Linked DNA regions of Hydrogenispora ethanolica. The protein of the gene in region 2 interacts with the protein of the main gene of each other region in a pairwise test. Links are inferred from orthologs where the notes say so. Each region holds a gene or a part of one and is shown on either strand. Other genes may lie near its edges. The genes, in order: pheT and secD.

Region 1 (6,869 bases), on a different replicon or contig from region 2:
GCTAGCTCTCGACCGTTTAATTTCCGCAATTGCAAGCCTTCGGGCGATACAACCAACCTGGGCATGTCCTGAGGTAAAGAGTTGTCCTGAACCACATAGAACAATGGAGCCAGCCGCAAAAGATCATTGGCAAAACTGGATGTTTCGACCGGACTGTGAAGCAGGTCCCAAGGCAAGGCCATCAAGCATAAAAGGACAATAATCAAAATGACCGCCGCCTTAAAACCGCCGAAAAGGGCGCCGACGCCACTATCGATCAACGTTATGGGCTCATTTTTCTGGACTGCCCGCCAGTGTTTGCCGATAAAGCTCACCGCACCGCCGATCGCGACCACTAGCAGAATAAAACCGATAATCTGGCAGAGTGCTGCCGAAAAATGCAGGATGCTTTCAAGATAATTCCCAATCGTGGCATAGAAATAAAAAGCCAGAACCAAGGCCAGTACGCCGCCTAATAGATCGAATAGTTGCTGGACAAATCCCTTTCGATAACCTTGAAATATAAAAAAAGCAAAAACTCCGCCAATCAACCAGTCGACCCAGGTCACGAGATGACCTCCTTCCCCAGCGCCATCACATAGACGATACGCCGGTGCTCTAAGGCATTCCTAAAAAAAGTCTTACTCAGCCTCCGCCAGCAAGCGATCGAGATACTGATATTCTTGACGCAATTTATGGATTTCATCCGCCACTTTCAAGGCAGCCAACACAGCAATTTGGGATTTGTTCAATTTCGGATTATTACTGGCGATACTCTTAAAAATATCATCAAGATACGAAGCGATTGTATCGACGTATTCGCGGTTATCATTGCCGCGAATCAAGTATTCTTCGCCCATTAACCTGACGATATACTGTTTATTTTCTGACTCATCATTCTTCCGTTCGAGCATTGCCACACCCCGGAGAAAAATTTGCTGCGTGAAATGAATGAGAACGATGCCCATCCAGTTCAGATAATTGGCCATCCATTAAAAAACTCCTTCATTTGAAGGAGTCAAACTTCAACAACGATTCCAAAAAGGTACGGCAGACAGAGGATGAATCCGCTAAACAATAGATAGCAAAAGAGAGTCGTGACTGAGATCACCGGCCGTTTGGCATCCGAAAGATAATTCCTGATCTGAAAAAGATACTGAATCCAAGGTATCCTTTCCGGAAAATCGAGGTCGGCTTGCCATTCCTGCCAGCTGAGATAGGTCGCTATCTCTTGATCTAACTGGAAAAGGTCTTGATCGACCCACCCTCGGGCTTTTTCGTAAACGATCCAAAACAAGCCGGTTGCTATTCCGAGTAAAGGAACGAGCAAGAGATAACTGTAAAGGAGCGAATCGACTACGAAGAAACTGACCAAATAATAATAGACCAAGCCCAAAAGAACAGTCAAGAGAAAACCGGTTTGAAGCGTTTCGCTCCAGAAACGTTGCCATAGGTTTGCAAACATCGTGGGAGCCACCCGGGGATGATTCTGCCAATGATGCCAAGTCAAATAAAAAGTCTCTGCGAGCGAACTCAAAAAATAACCCCAGATGAATGAGTCTGCGATGACATAAAGGTAAAAGGTCCACGCAACTTTTCCATTCACCAACATAAACTTAGCGGCTTGAGCGCCGAACATCAGAAAAAAGCCGCTAAAAATTATCCATCCCCGTCCTCGGGACGGCCGATAGTGCGGAAAGAATAAATACCTCCCGAGGAAGACCAACGCCACCAGCAAAACTTTGCTTTCCAGGAATGCTTTTAACTCCGATGCTTGCTGAATCTGTTCCACTTTACACAATCCGATGGAGACCAAGATCCAGATAATCGCAATTCCAATATAAAAAGCAGCCCCATAAATGACCTGGTTTTCAATTCGTTCCCAAATTCTGCCCATAAAAAAAACACCCCCCTGGCCCATTGTTGATACAATGTATGTTCGGGCGAGGAGGGTTTAGAACATCTTTCAATCTTACGGATTAGTGCCGCATTGTAAAACTGGCTAAGCCCGCACCATGGCTCCGTATGCCTGATTCAACGCCGTCAGCAGCTCGGTTTGGAGTTGATTGACCTCCACATCCGTCAGCGTCCGTTCCTTGGAGCGATATACTAATTTAAAGGCCAAACTCCGCATTCCTTCCGGAACTTGCTCTCCTTGATAGACATCGAAAAGTTCGACCCGTTCCACCAGATGTTTGGTGATCGTTTCGATCTTCGCGGCCACTTCCGCGGCAGGAACAGCTTTCGGGAGAACCAATGCCAGGTCCCGTTCCAAAGCCGGGAACTTTGGTAGCGCTTCGAAAACAATCTCGCTCTCCCGCAACGGAGCCAATAAAGATAGATCCAGCTCCATGACAAAGGCTTTTTTGGTGAGACCGTATTCGGCGGCAACATCCGGATGAACTTGACCGAACCAGCCGACGGACGTTCCTTTCACGAGAATCTCCGCCGCCTGACCGGGATGCAGAAAAGGTTGGGCCGAACGCTCCAGTGTAATCTGGGGTAAATGCAACCTGGCGAACAACGCTTCCAAGATCCCTTTCAAATCGTAAAAATCGACTTCCGCCCGGGACTGGTTCCAGCCATTCTCCCGCAACTGACCCATCAGACCAACGCTGAGATGGAGCGGTTCCTCCGGCAAGATTTCTCCGGATTTCGGCCGATAGATTCGGGCAAGTTCAAAGAAGGCCAAATTGGACTGGCGGCGTTTGGCGTTGAATGCCATGCATTCCAGCATGCTATGAATGAGGTTGGTTCGCATCGCCGCTTGCTCTTCGCTCAAGGGCACCAATAGATCCACGGTCCGAGACAAGGGATCGTTCCCCGGAAGTTGTAAACGCTCGGAAACGTTTTTCGCATATAAACTATATGTTTTAATCTCCGATAACCCGATTCCCTGCAAACAGGAACGGCATTCGACCTCAAACCGTTGCAAAGGGGTAAGGCCCCCCGGTTGGCGACTCTCCGGAATTGTGGCCGGAATAAGATCGTAACCGTAAAGTCGGGCTACTTCTTCCGCCAAATCCGCAGTGAATGACACATCCGGCCGATAAGTCGGCACCGTGACTTCAAATTGCCCGGCTTGAGGTTCTAGCACCGAAAAACGGACCCGCTCCAGATAATTGCGGATCTCTGCCGGACTCAACGCAGTGCCGAGCCACTGGTTGATCGCCTTGGCCGAGGTATGGATGGTCACAGGTTCGATGGATTGCGGATATTGATCGATATATCCTTTGGCCACGGTCCCGGCTCCCAGCAATTCAATGAGGTGCATGGCCCGATTCATCGCGGTTAAGGTGCCATTGGGATCGATTCCCCGTTCAAAACGGAAGGAAGATTCGGTCTTCATCCCCAACTTGCTTGCGGTCTTCCGAATGCTGCGCGGTGCGAAATACGCCGCCTCAAACAAAATATTCACCGTATCACTCCGGACTTCACTGCTTGCGCCGCCCATGACTCCAGCCACGCAGAGCGGTCCCCGGGGATCGGCGATCAACAATTCTCCGGCCTCAAGCTGCCGCTCCACATCATCCAGTGTCAGCAGTTTTTCACCATCCAGCGCTCGCCGAACAATGATGGCGTGTTCGGCGATGCGATCGTAATCAAAAGCATGCAAGGGTTGGTTGTATTCCAACATAATATAATTGGTGATGTCCACCACGTTATTGATCGGGCGCACTCCGGCGGCCTGCAACCGGCGCTGCATCCACTGCGGCGAAGGTTCGATCTTGACTCCGGTCACGATCCGCCCGATATACCGCGGACAAAGGTCGGGATCGCGGATCTCGATGGAAAGCCTGCCCTCTACCGGCGTGCCTTCTTCTTTCACCGTCGTAGAGCTGGGGACCATTTCACCCCCCAGAACCGCCGCAACTTCCCGGGCCACGCCGATCATTCCCAAGCAGTCCGAGCGGTTGGCGGTCAACTCCAATACCAGAATCTGGTCGGTTGCGCCCAATGCCTCCGCTACCGGAGTGCCGGGGACAAATCCGCTCTCAAAAACCCAGATTCCCGACGATTCTTTCTCCAATCCCAACTCAGCGCCGGAGCAGAGCATCCCCTGGGAGAGCACTCCCTTAAAGTTGACTTCAGTGATCTCTTTCCCATCCGGCAAGGTGGCGCCCGGCAAGGCCAATGGCACCAAATCCCCGGTTTTCAAGTTTTTCGCGGCGGTAATCACTTGCTGTTGGCCCTGATCGGTCGCAACCTTTACGATCAATAGATTATCGGCTTGCTCGTGCTTTGATAATTGAACCACTTGGGCCACAATCATATCGCGGTACTGTTCAGCCTGGTCTTCAATAGCCTCCACCGCAATCCCGGACATCGTTAATTTCTCGGCCAATTCAGCCGCATTCAACTGGAAGGATACATATTCCCGCAGCCATTCTAATGAAACACGCATAACTTGTCTTCCTCCATCCTCTGTTATGAAGTCCCAAGTCCGTTTGCTTTTTTGAGAACCCTGAATCAACGAAAACCCAATTTTAGAATTGTGCTAAAAAGCGCAGATCGTTCTCATAAAAGACGCGGATATCACGAATATCGTATTTTAACATCGCGATCCGTTCAGCTCCCATGCCGAAGGCAAACCCGGTGAATCGTTCCGGATCATATTGGGACATTTTGAGGACCAGTGGATGAACCGAGCCCGCTCCCATGATCTCCAACCAGCCGGTCCCTTTGCATACCCGGCAACCCTTGCCGCCGCAACCACAGGAAACGTCGACCTCGGCGCTGGGTTCGGTGAACGGGAAATAACTGGGACGAAAACGAACCTTACGGTCGCTTCCAAACATCCGTTGCGCAAAGACTTCCAGAGTCCCTTTTAGATCGCCGAAGGTAATGCCTTCATCCACGACCATCCCTTCAATCTGGGTGAACATCGGCGAATGGGTGGCGTCCAATGCGTCGCGACGGTAGACCCGTCCGGGAGCGATCACCCGGAACGGGTTGGGATATTGCTGTTCCATCGTTCGAATCTGGACCGGAGACGTATGGGTCCGTAACAGTACTTCCGGCGTGATGTACAGGGAGTCATGCATATCCCGGGCAGGATGGTCTTTGGGCAGGTTTAAAGCCTCAAAGTTATAATAGTCTTTTTCGACCTCGGGCCCCTCGGCAATCGAGAAACCCAGGCCGATGAAGATCTCGGCAATCTCATCCATCACCAGTTGAATGGGGTGCGGATGTCCCAAGCTTGGCCGACGTCCGGGCAGCAGTATATCGATTTCCTCAGCCGCCAATCGGGTTTGTTGTTCTTGTTTTGCCAAATTGTCACCGCGCTCGGCGATGGCCGCTTCAATCTGCTGGCGGACTTCGTTGGCCAGTTCCCCAATGACCGGCCGCTCTTCGGGGGACAAGGCTCCCATCCCCCGCAAAATGGCAGTAAGCGATCCTTTTTTGCCTAAGTATTTGACGCGAATTTCATTCAACGCCGTACTCTGGACCGCTTGCGCGAGCTCCGCCAAAGCTTCCTGGCGTAACTTTTCCAGCTGCTCTTTCATGTTTGTACCCCCAGTAATTGAAATATCCAAAAACAAAAAAACCTTTCATCCCACTCGGGACGAAAGGTTGATTTTCGTGGTACCACCCAAAAAATAACTCCGCAGGTACAGAATGACTATACCCTCTCCCGCTAACGGTGGAGCTCCGTCGCGACCTACCTACTCCTCGTTCAGTCCGCAGCTTAAGAGGGAACTTCCCGACATCAGCCCGGGAAAGGGTCTCAGTCGTGCCCCTTCTCCCTGTAACCGGATAATGACGCGGTACTTTCCTCTGTCATCGCTTTATGTTATTTTATTTGACCTAATTAACTTAATGTCGTCCGCACAATCTCACGGTAAATTAAGTAGGCGGTGATGGAACCGGTCGTCTCAAAGACCCTCCAAAAAAATTCAGCCGATAACTTCACTTCAACATCATCCCTTCTTCACCGAGTGTTGTCGTGAAAAACGGTCACCGCAAAACCAACTTCATTATATCAAAGCCCTCTAACTTTTACAAGTATCCATATTCAACCGCTGTCGGAGCGCTTCGTAGATTAAAATTCCCGCCGACACAGCTACATTCAATGATTCCGCCTTTCCAGGCTGGGGGATCAGAACATTTTGGATGGAAAAATTTTCCCAATCCGGCGCTATTCCCCTCCCTTCACTACCGATCAGAATGAGCGTCGGCACTGTCAAATCCGCCTCAAAATAGGTCCGGTCCGCCCGCACATCGCCGGCTACCACCTGAATCCGTTTCTGTCCCGCCGCGGCAATGATACTGCCCGGAGGCTCATTGCGGAAGATCCTGACGTTAAAGATTCCACCCATGCTGGAGCGAACGACTTTGCCTTGATAGGGATCGGCGGTTTTTGGAGTAAAAATCAATTTACGGATGCCGCTGGCCCAAGCAGTCCGAATGATCGTCCCGATGTTTCCCGGATCTTGAACCCCGTCCACAATCAGTCCCAGGCTTACATCGGACAAATCGAATTCCACCGGTGCTGGTAAGGGAAGCACGGCGATAATTCCGGTTGGGCTTTCGGTTTCAGCCGCCCCCTTGAATACCGCTTCGTTCACCTCATATCCAGGCGCGACAGTTTGTAACCGTTCGAGCAGCTCTCTGCCTTCGACGCTCTCCCCTAACTTGGCTGTCCATAAATAAAACTGGACTTTCCATCCGGCCTGTAAAGCTTCCTGGACCAGATGGATTCCTTCGGCCAGAAATAGCTTATGCTCATCCCGGCCCTTTTTATGGTGTAAACTCTTTACCAATTTTATCGTGGAATTCGAGTTGCTGGTAATCAAAAGGATTCCTCCATAGTAAAGACGCAGGGTTATTCCTGCGTCATAATATTCGGATCAAATGTTAGTATCGGATAGATGTGCCGGATCCATTAC
Region 2 (6,730 bases):
ATCTCAAAAAGGGCGACAAAGTGATCACGGTCGGCGGAGTTCACGGCGAGATTACCGACTTTGACGGCGACGAGGATTTGCGGATCCGGGTCACCGATAAAGTGGAATTGAAAGTGACACGGGCTTCCGTGGCGAAGGTAAAAAGTTAAAGAGAGTTTATACTCTCTTTTTTTTATAGTTATGGGACATGGAATGCGACCCGAATCGGACGGAGTGTCATACACTATCATTCGGGGTTTGCGAAAGCGGATGGTTAGGGAGGTTTGCCTGGGTTTGGAACCCGAAGTGCCGCGGCGACGTTGTATGATGAGGATGTCCATAGTTTTCTGGTAAAAGTCGCGGTCCGGAACCTCCCGGACCCGGACGCATCGTGTCATGTTGCGGAATCGTAATTCATTAAGATAAGGAGTATTTGCAATGAGCATCGTATTGAGCACTATCAAAAAAGACCCGGTGATCACGGCCTACATCCAGCAGGCCGATGAGCATCTGGGCGCCATCGGCTATACCGAGCACGGCTTTCGCCATGCCGGGCTGGTCTCCTCTATCTCGCAGAACATTCTGCTCCGGCTGGGTTTTCCGGAGCGTCAGGCGGAACTGGCGGCGATCGCCGGTTACCTCCATGATATCGGCAATCTGATCAACCGCCACGATCACGGGCGATCCGGCGCCATTATGGCCCTCCATTACCTGATGGAGAAGGGTTTTGACCCCGGCGAGGCGGCGGTGATCGCCGGAGCCATCGGCAATCACGAGGAGGAGTGCGGCGAGGCGGTCAATAATGTGGCCGCTGCCCTGATTCTGGCCGACAAATCGGATGTGCACCGCAGCCGGGTCCGGAACGTGGACGTGGCGACCTTTGACATTCATGACCGGGTCAATTACGCGGCGATTCATTCGTTCCTGAACGTCAATGACGAAAAACGCAGCCTGACGCTGGAGCTGACCATCGAGAACAACATCTGTCCGGTCATGGAGTATTTTGAAATCTTCCTGGTACGGATGATGATGTGCCGCCGGGCCGCGGCGTTCCTGGGCTGCCAATTCAAGATCGAGATCAACGGCAACAGCATTTTATAAGGAACGGCCATCCGGGGCCCGAAGCGGCGGATCCGGCATCTTGCCGGCTGTTGCTTTTTTCCTGACAATCCCGGCGAATTATGTTAATTAAGGTTACAACTACAAGGTCCGAAGCCCCTGGTTTCATTGACATTTGGAACGGAAACGGCTATAATTAATTATGTTTTTCATATGGAAATTCGTGTTGACTTGCGAATCGAGCAGAAAGCTTTTGAGAGATGGTTGGGAGCCTCATCTTCAGGTTGCATGACAGACAGGAAGAGGGGCGCTATCGATTAACGAAGGGGAGGCGTTCACGAACCATGTTTGAGATTATTACGGTCATTGTGGTGCTTGGGATCTTCAGTCTGTTCGCTTACACCGCGAGCAAGGCCGAAAAGGCGGTCGCGTTGAAACTGAAAGCGAAACAAGTCGCAACCAATGTTAAATTAACCGAAAAGGCAGCGAAAAGGGCCAGATAGCGAGGACTCCGGCTTGCGTAGAATTGCGGTTCAATGGGTGCTTTTCTCTGTATTAGCACTCATTTTATTCTGTATTGTCCCTTCTTATGACGCGGGACAGGCCGATGATTGGCAGGCTCAGGGGGAAGTCCGGCAAACCGCCGCTCTGCCGCACGGGATGGCGCAGTCCGATGCGCACCGCACCGACTCGGGCGGATTGGCTCTGCGGGCGAATCTGATTCCTTCGGCCAATTATCAGTTCTTCAACCCATGGCAGGTTCTGCCGAGCTGGGGAAGGATTTGTATTGCCAAAGTGGCCCCGAGGGAGCAGGGTTTCTTTCTCTCCATCCTGGTGCTGCTGTTTTTTTCGCTCTTTTATCAGCGGGCGCGGGCCGTTTCCGGGAGTGATTCCGATGGCGCCGGAACGCTGACGGTTTGATTTTTTTTACGATGACATGCTTTTAGAAATAACTTGAAGGAGGAGACTAAACATTGCGACAGGATTTGCGTTGGAAATCAGCCATTTTATTCATTGTCGTGCTTATATTCGCAGTCGTTCTCAGTCCGGTCGGAAAAGACTTCTTTAAAGGCGATCCGATCCGTCAGGGACTGGATTTGAAAGGCGGCATCGAGCTGTTGCTCTCTCCGGACTACCGGTTGGGCTCCACCAACTTGTTCCGTTTCGGCGATGAGCTGGTCCTCAAGATGAAACAAGCGGGCATCACCGAGCCCAAGGTGGATCCGTTGGGAGTGCTCGACGGAGACCGTTACGACGGTTTGAAGTTTACCTTCGCCAGCCCGAGCGACGTGGAACGTGTCAAGAATCTGGGACTTTTCCCCGCCAATTACCGGCTGGAACAGTTCGGCGAGACCAAGAACCTGCATCTGACCCCGGATTACCAGGGCAATGTAGTTGAGCTGGCGGTCAATCAGGACGCCAGGGATTACGGAGATATCGACGAGGTATTGACCCGGTCGATCGCGATTATCAATAACCGGATCAACGAAAAATCCGGCGGCGTCGGCGAGACCGACATCCGCAAAGACGGCAAGGGCCGGATCGTGGCGCAGCTGCCGGGCGTCAGCACCCTGCAGGAAGCGAAGGAATTGATCACCGCCACCGGCCGGCTGACCTTCCGGATCAACAACCAGATCGTGCTCGACGGTACGGACATGCAGGATATCCGCGTTCAGTATGACGCCAGCAAAGGCGGGTATGTGATCGCCTTTGCCTTCAAAGGCGAAGGCGCCAAGCAACTGGAGAAGATCACCACCGAAAACGTAGGGAAACAGATGGCGGTCTATCTCGACGAATCCATGCTGATGAACCCGGTGATCAACGACCCGATCCCCAATGGCTCCGGCGTGATTACCTTCGGCAACTCCACCAAGGAAGAAGTGGAGAAGGACGCCATTCTGATGAAGTCGGGCGCTCTGCCGGTTTCGTTGCGGGTGGTCTCCTCGACTCAGGTCGCTCCGACCCTCGGACGAGAGATCGTCAAGCAGAGCTTGTTGGCGGGGGTTATCGGCATCGCACTGGTCATCACCTTTATGGCGATCTTCTATAGCTTACCGGGCATCCTGGCCGACGCGGCCTTGATTCTATACGGACTGTTCCTGTTGGGCGTGATGGCTTGCTTGCGCCAGGTGCTGACCCTGCCGGGCGTGGCCGGTTTCATCCTGACCCTCGGTATGGCGGTCGACGCCAACATCATTATCTTTGAGCGGATCAAAGACGAGATCCGGAACGGCAAACGGGTCCGTCCGGCGGTACAAGCCGGATACGGCCGGGCGCTGGTCACCATTCTTGACTCCAACATCACGACGCTGATCGCTGCCGGAGTGCTGTACTTCTTCGGCAACGGCCCGGTCCAAGGCTTTGCGGTCACCCTGGCCATCGGTATCGTGGTCAGTATGATTACGGCAATCTATATCACCCGGATGTTCCTGGAGTGGAAGATCGACCATGATCCCGATCGGTACGCGAAATTCTTTGGGGTCAAGGAGGTAGTGGAACAATGATGGATTTAATGAAATATCGTTGGCTGTTCGTCGGGATCTTCCTGGCGACGATGGGACTCAGCCTGTTCTTCTTATTCGCCAATCCCAACAACGGTTGGGGAACCAAAGGCTCGCCCCTGAACCTGGGAATCGACTTTACCGGCGGTACCAAGATTTATTTCCCGGTGCCCCGCGATGTTTCCTCGGATGAAGTGACGGCCATCCTCAAGAAGATCGATCTGCCGGACTTCAAGTTCAATGCGCCGCAGCCGACCCATTATATCGATTCCACCGGGGTTGAGCGGCATCAGGTGTTGGTCTACACCCGGTTCTTGAACGACGCCGAGCAGGAGATCGTGCTGGGGGCGCTGGAAGCCAAATACGGCAAGCCGGGTCCGGGACAAGGCCTGGACATCACCCGGGTCGATCCCTTCATCGGGAAGGAATTAGTGAATAACGCCCTGACGGCGGTATTGATCGCCGCGGCGCTGATGCTGATCTATATCTGGTTCCGCTTCGAGCTGGTTTCGGGCTTCGCGGCGATCTTCGCCCTGTTGCATGACGCGCTGTTGGTGATGGGAGTCTTCGCGCTCTTCGGCAAAGAGGTCAACGCCACGATGATCGCGGCGCTGCTGACGATCCTCGGTTATTCGATCAACGACACCATCGTGGTCTTCGACCGGATCCGCGAGAACGTCAAGTACAAGCAGAGGGATACGCCGTTTGTGGAGGTCGCCAACGACAGCATTCTGGAGACCTTCCGCCGCTCGCTGAATACCAGCTTTACGACGGTCCTAGCCATTCTGGTGCTTTATCTGGTCGTGCCGAATATCCGCGAGTTCTGCTTCGCGCTGATCGTCGGCATCACCTCCGGGACCTACTCCTCGATCTTTGTGGCCAGCCCGATCTGGGCCGTCTACAAGGACTGGCAGGAGCGGAAAAAGCTCAGCCGCAAGGTTGCCACGGCAACCCGGTAAATCATGTTTCGCAACCCAAGGCCGCCTGTTCTCAGGCGGCCTTTTCTTTATGATCAATCATTCCCGCGCGGAGGAGCGGAGCGGCGGCCGGATTTCCTCCGGCCGCCCAACCAAGCGCTTGAGACGCCCCAGCAACTGCTCCATCCCCGGAAGCAACAATGGCGGCCTTCGCCGCAGTTGCGTTATTCACAAAAGATACTGCTTCGTTTGGAAAAGATGGAACTGCGTTCACAAAAGCAAGTGCTTTATCCACAAAAGATGATGCGGCGGCGGGCGCCGCAGTTGCTTTATTTAAAAAAGGTAGTACTTAAGTCGCAAAAGGAAGTGTCGGACCGGTCGCGGCGGTTACATCAGCCGCGGCGGGAGGACGGCGGCGCCCGGAAACGGCGTTCCGGGCGCGTCTTTCATCAGCAGGCCGTTTCCCGCTTCAGCCTCCTGAAGGCCAGGGCAAAGCCGCCGAGGCCCAGCAGCGCAAAGAGGCCGATCACCGGCAAAACTTCGGCCGCCAGGATGGTCTTGCCGTAGATCAGGCTCCGCAGGGCGTTAATGATGTGAGTGAAGGGATTGAGCATCACCGCCACCCGCAGGGCCCCGGCGCTTTTCTCCAGCGGGAAAAGCGCGGTGCTGACGAAAAAGACCGGCAGCACGATGGTATTCATCACGGTTTCATAGATCACTTCATTGGGCAGGCACAGGCTGATGGAGTAGGCGAGACCCGCCATGAAAAAGCCGGCCAAGAAGATGAGCAGGATCATCAGGATAATCCCGGGGAGGCCCGAGGCCACCTGGACGGAGCAGAGGAGACCCACCCCGAACAGGACCGCGCTCTCCAGCAGCGACAGCAGGATGGCCTCCAGCATCTGTCCGAGCAGAATGGCGCTCCGGCTCACCGGCGCGATCAAGATCCGGTAAAAGCTGCCCGAGGCTTTCATGATGTAATTGATCATGCCGCCGCTGCAGCAACAGGAGAAAGTCACCAGAACCATGATCCCGGGCAGGATGAAGGCGGTGTAGTTGCCCCCGGCCATGCTTCCCAGGGCGGGCCCGGCGACGGCGCCGTACAAGGCCAGCCAGAGCAGGGGTTGCACGATGGTCATCCCGATCGAGATGGGGTTTTGAAAACGCCACTTCAAGTTGCGCCATAGGATGTTGAACATCTCATGCCTCGCTTTCTTGCCGCGCCGGCCCGGTCAGGGCCAAAAAGACATCTTCCAGGCTCGGCTCGACAATCTCGATTGCCGTGAAATCCAGCCGCTGCTCCAAAAGCCACCGGTTCACGGCGGAAATGGCGGTCCGGCCGTCGGCCACGTCCACCAAAACCGAATCATGCCGCAGGCTGGCGGATGTGGCCAGACCGCTTTGCTCCAGGGCCGCCTGGCAACGGCGGGCCTGCTCGGCCCCTGCGAAGCCCAGGCGGAGCAGGTTTTGCCGGGTGTAACGGCGCAGGCTGGCCGGAGTTCCCCGCGCCACCTCCCGGCCGCGCTTCATGATGCAGATCGTGTCGCTGAGCCGGTCGGCTTCCTCAAGGTAATGGGTGGTGAGAAAGATGGTGGTCCCGAAATCGTCGCGGATCCGGAGCAGCATTTCCCACATGGCCTTGCGGGAGTCGACATCCATGCCCACCGTGGGTTCGTCCAGAAACAGGATCCGGGGCAGGGAGACCATATTCATCGCCAAATCCAGCCGGCGCTTCACCCCGCCCGAATAACTGGCGGTGGGATATCGCAGGTAGGGGGAGAGCCCGAAGCTGTCGATTAGGGTCCGGATGCGCTGGTGCGCGGTTTTGGCGTCCACCTTGTAGAGCCTGCTTTGGAAGAGCAGGTTTTCCATCAGCGACAGATGGGAGTCGATGGAGACCTGCTGCGCGACGCAAGCGATCTGGCGCCGGATCTCCCCGGGCGCGCGTCGTAAATCCTTCCCCAGCATCGTTACCTTGCCGGAGCTGGGTTTGGAATAAGTGGTCAGAATGTGAATCAGGGAGGACTTTCCGGCGCCGTTCGGCCCCAGCAGGGCGAAGATCTCGCCCGCGTTCACCCGCAGACTCAGGCGGTCCAAGGCCCTGACGCCGTTGCGGTACTCTTTGACCAGGTCCTCGATCTCGATTGCCAGCATGTTTCACGCCTCTTTCAGTGGGAAGATGATTTCCGTGATGTACTGCTTGGGATCCCCCTTCAGGAACAGCCCCGGCCCTTTGATGAAGACCTCCCGCCAGGGCCCCTGGACCGGCAGGCC

Evidence for each region.
Region 1: the proteins of secD (region 2) and pheT interact in binary tests that used the Escherichia coli proteins (3 or more experiments, as listed by UniProt). The link is inferred for Hydrogenispora ethanolica from one-to-one orthologs.

Annotation. Positions count from the first base shown.
Region 1 is NZ_SLUN01000033.1:39,706-46,574, forward strand. The notes cover bases 1,684-4,705. They hold pheT (phenylalanine--tRNA ligase subunit beta), read right to left. Parts: upstream 4,385-4,705; coding sequence 1,982-4,384; downstream 1,684-1,981. Other genes in these bases: EDC14_RS20710 (hypothetical protein), read right to left, coding at 1,684-1,876; pheS (phenylalanine--tRNA ligase subunit alpha), read right to left, coding at 4,467-4,705. In the rest of the region: EDC14_RS20700 (CvpA family protein), read right to left, coding at 1-548; EDC14_RS20705 (cell division protein ZapA), read right to left, coding at 621-968; more of EDC14_RS20710, read right to left, coding at 998-1,683; more of pheS, read right to left, coding at 4,706-5,486; EDC14_RS20725 (YqzL family protein), read right to left, coding at 5,792-5,893; EDC14_RS20730 (TrmH family RNA methyltransferase), read right to left, coding at 5,973-6,776; EDC14_RS20735 (M48 family metallopeptidase), read right to left, coding at 6,866-6,869.
Region 2 is NZ_SLUN01000017.1:32,837-39,566, reverse strand. The notes cover bases 1,395-4,277. They hold secD (protein translocase subunit SecD), read left to right. Parts: upstream 1,395-2,012; coding sequence 2,013-3,542; downstream 3,543-4,277. Other genes in these bases: secF (protein translocase subunit SecF), read left to right, coding at 3,539-4,277; EDC14_RS14170 (hypothetical protein), read left to right, coding at 1,555-1,959; EDC14_RS26830 (hypothetical protein), read left to right, coding at 1,395-1,541. Also shown: preprotein translocase subunit YajC, read left to right, coding at 1-149; EDC14_RS14175 (HD domain-containing protein), read left to right, coding at 418-1,080; more of EDC14_RS26830, read left to right, coding at 1,383-1,394; more of secF, read left to right, coding at 4,278-4,498; EDC14_RS26825 (hypothetical protein), read left to right, coding at 4,657-4,809; EDC14_RS14155 (ABC transporter permease), read right to left, coding at 4,906-5,655; EDC14_RS14150 (ABC transporter ATP-binding protein), read right to left, coding at 5,657-6,610; EDC14_RS14145 (GyrI-like domain-containing protein), read right to left, coding at 6,614-6,730. UniProt on the Escherichia coli protein: Part of the Sec protein translocase complex. Interacts with the SecYEG preprotein conducting channel. SecDF uses the proton motive force (PMF) to complete protein translocation after the ATP-dependent function of SecA.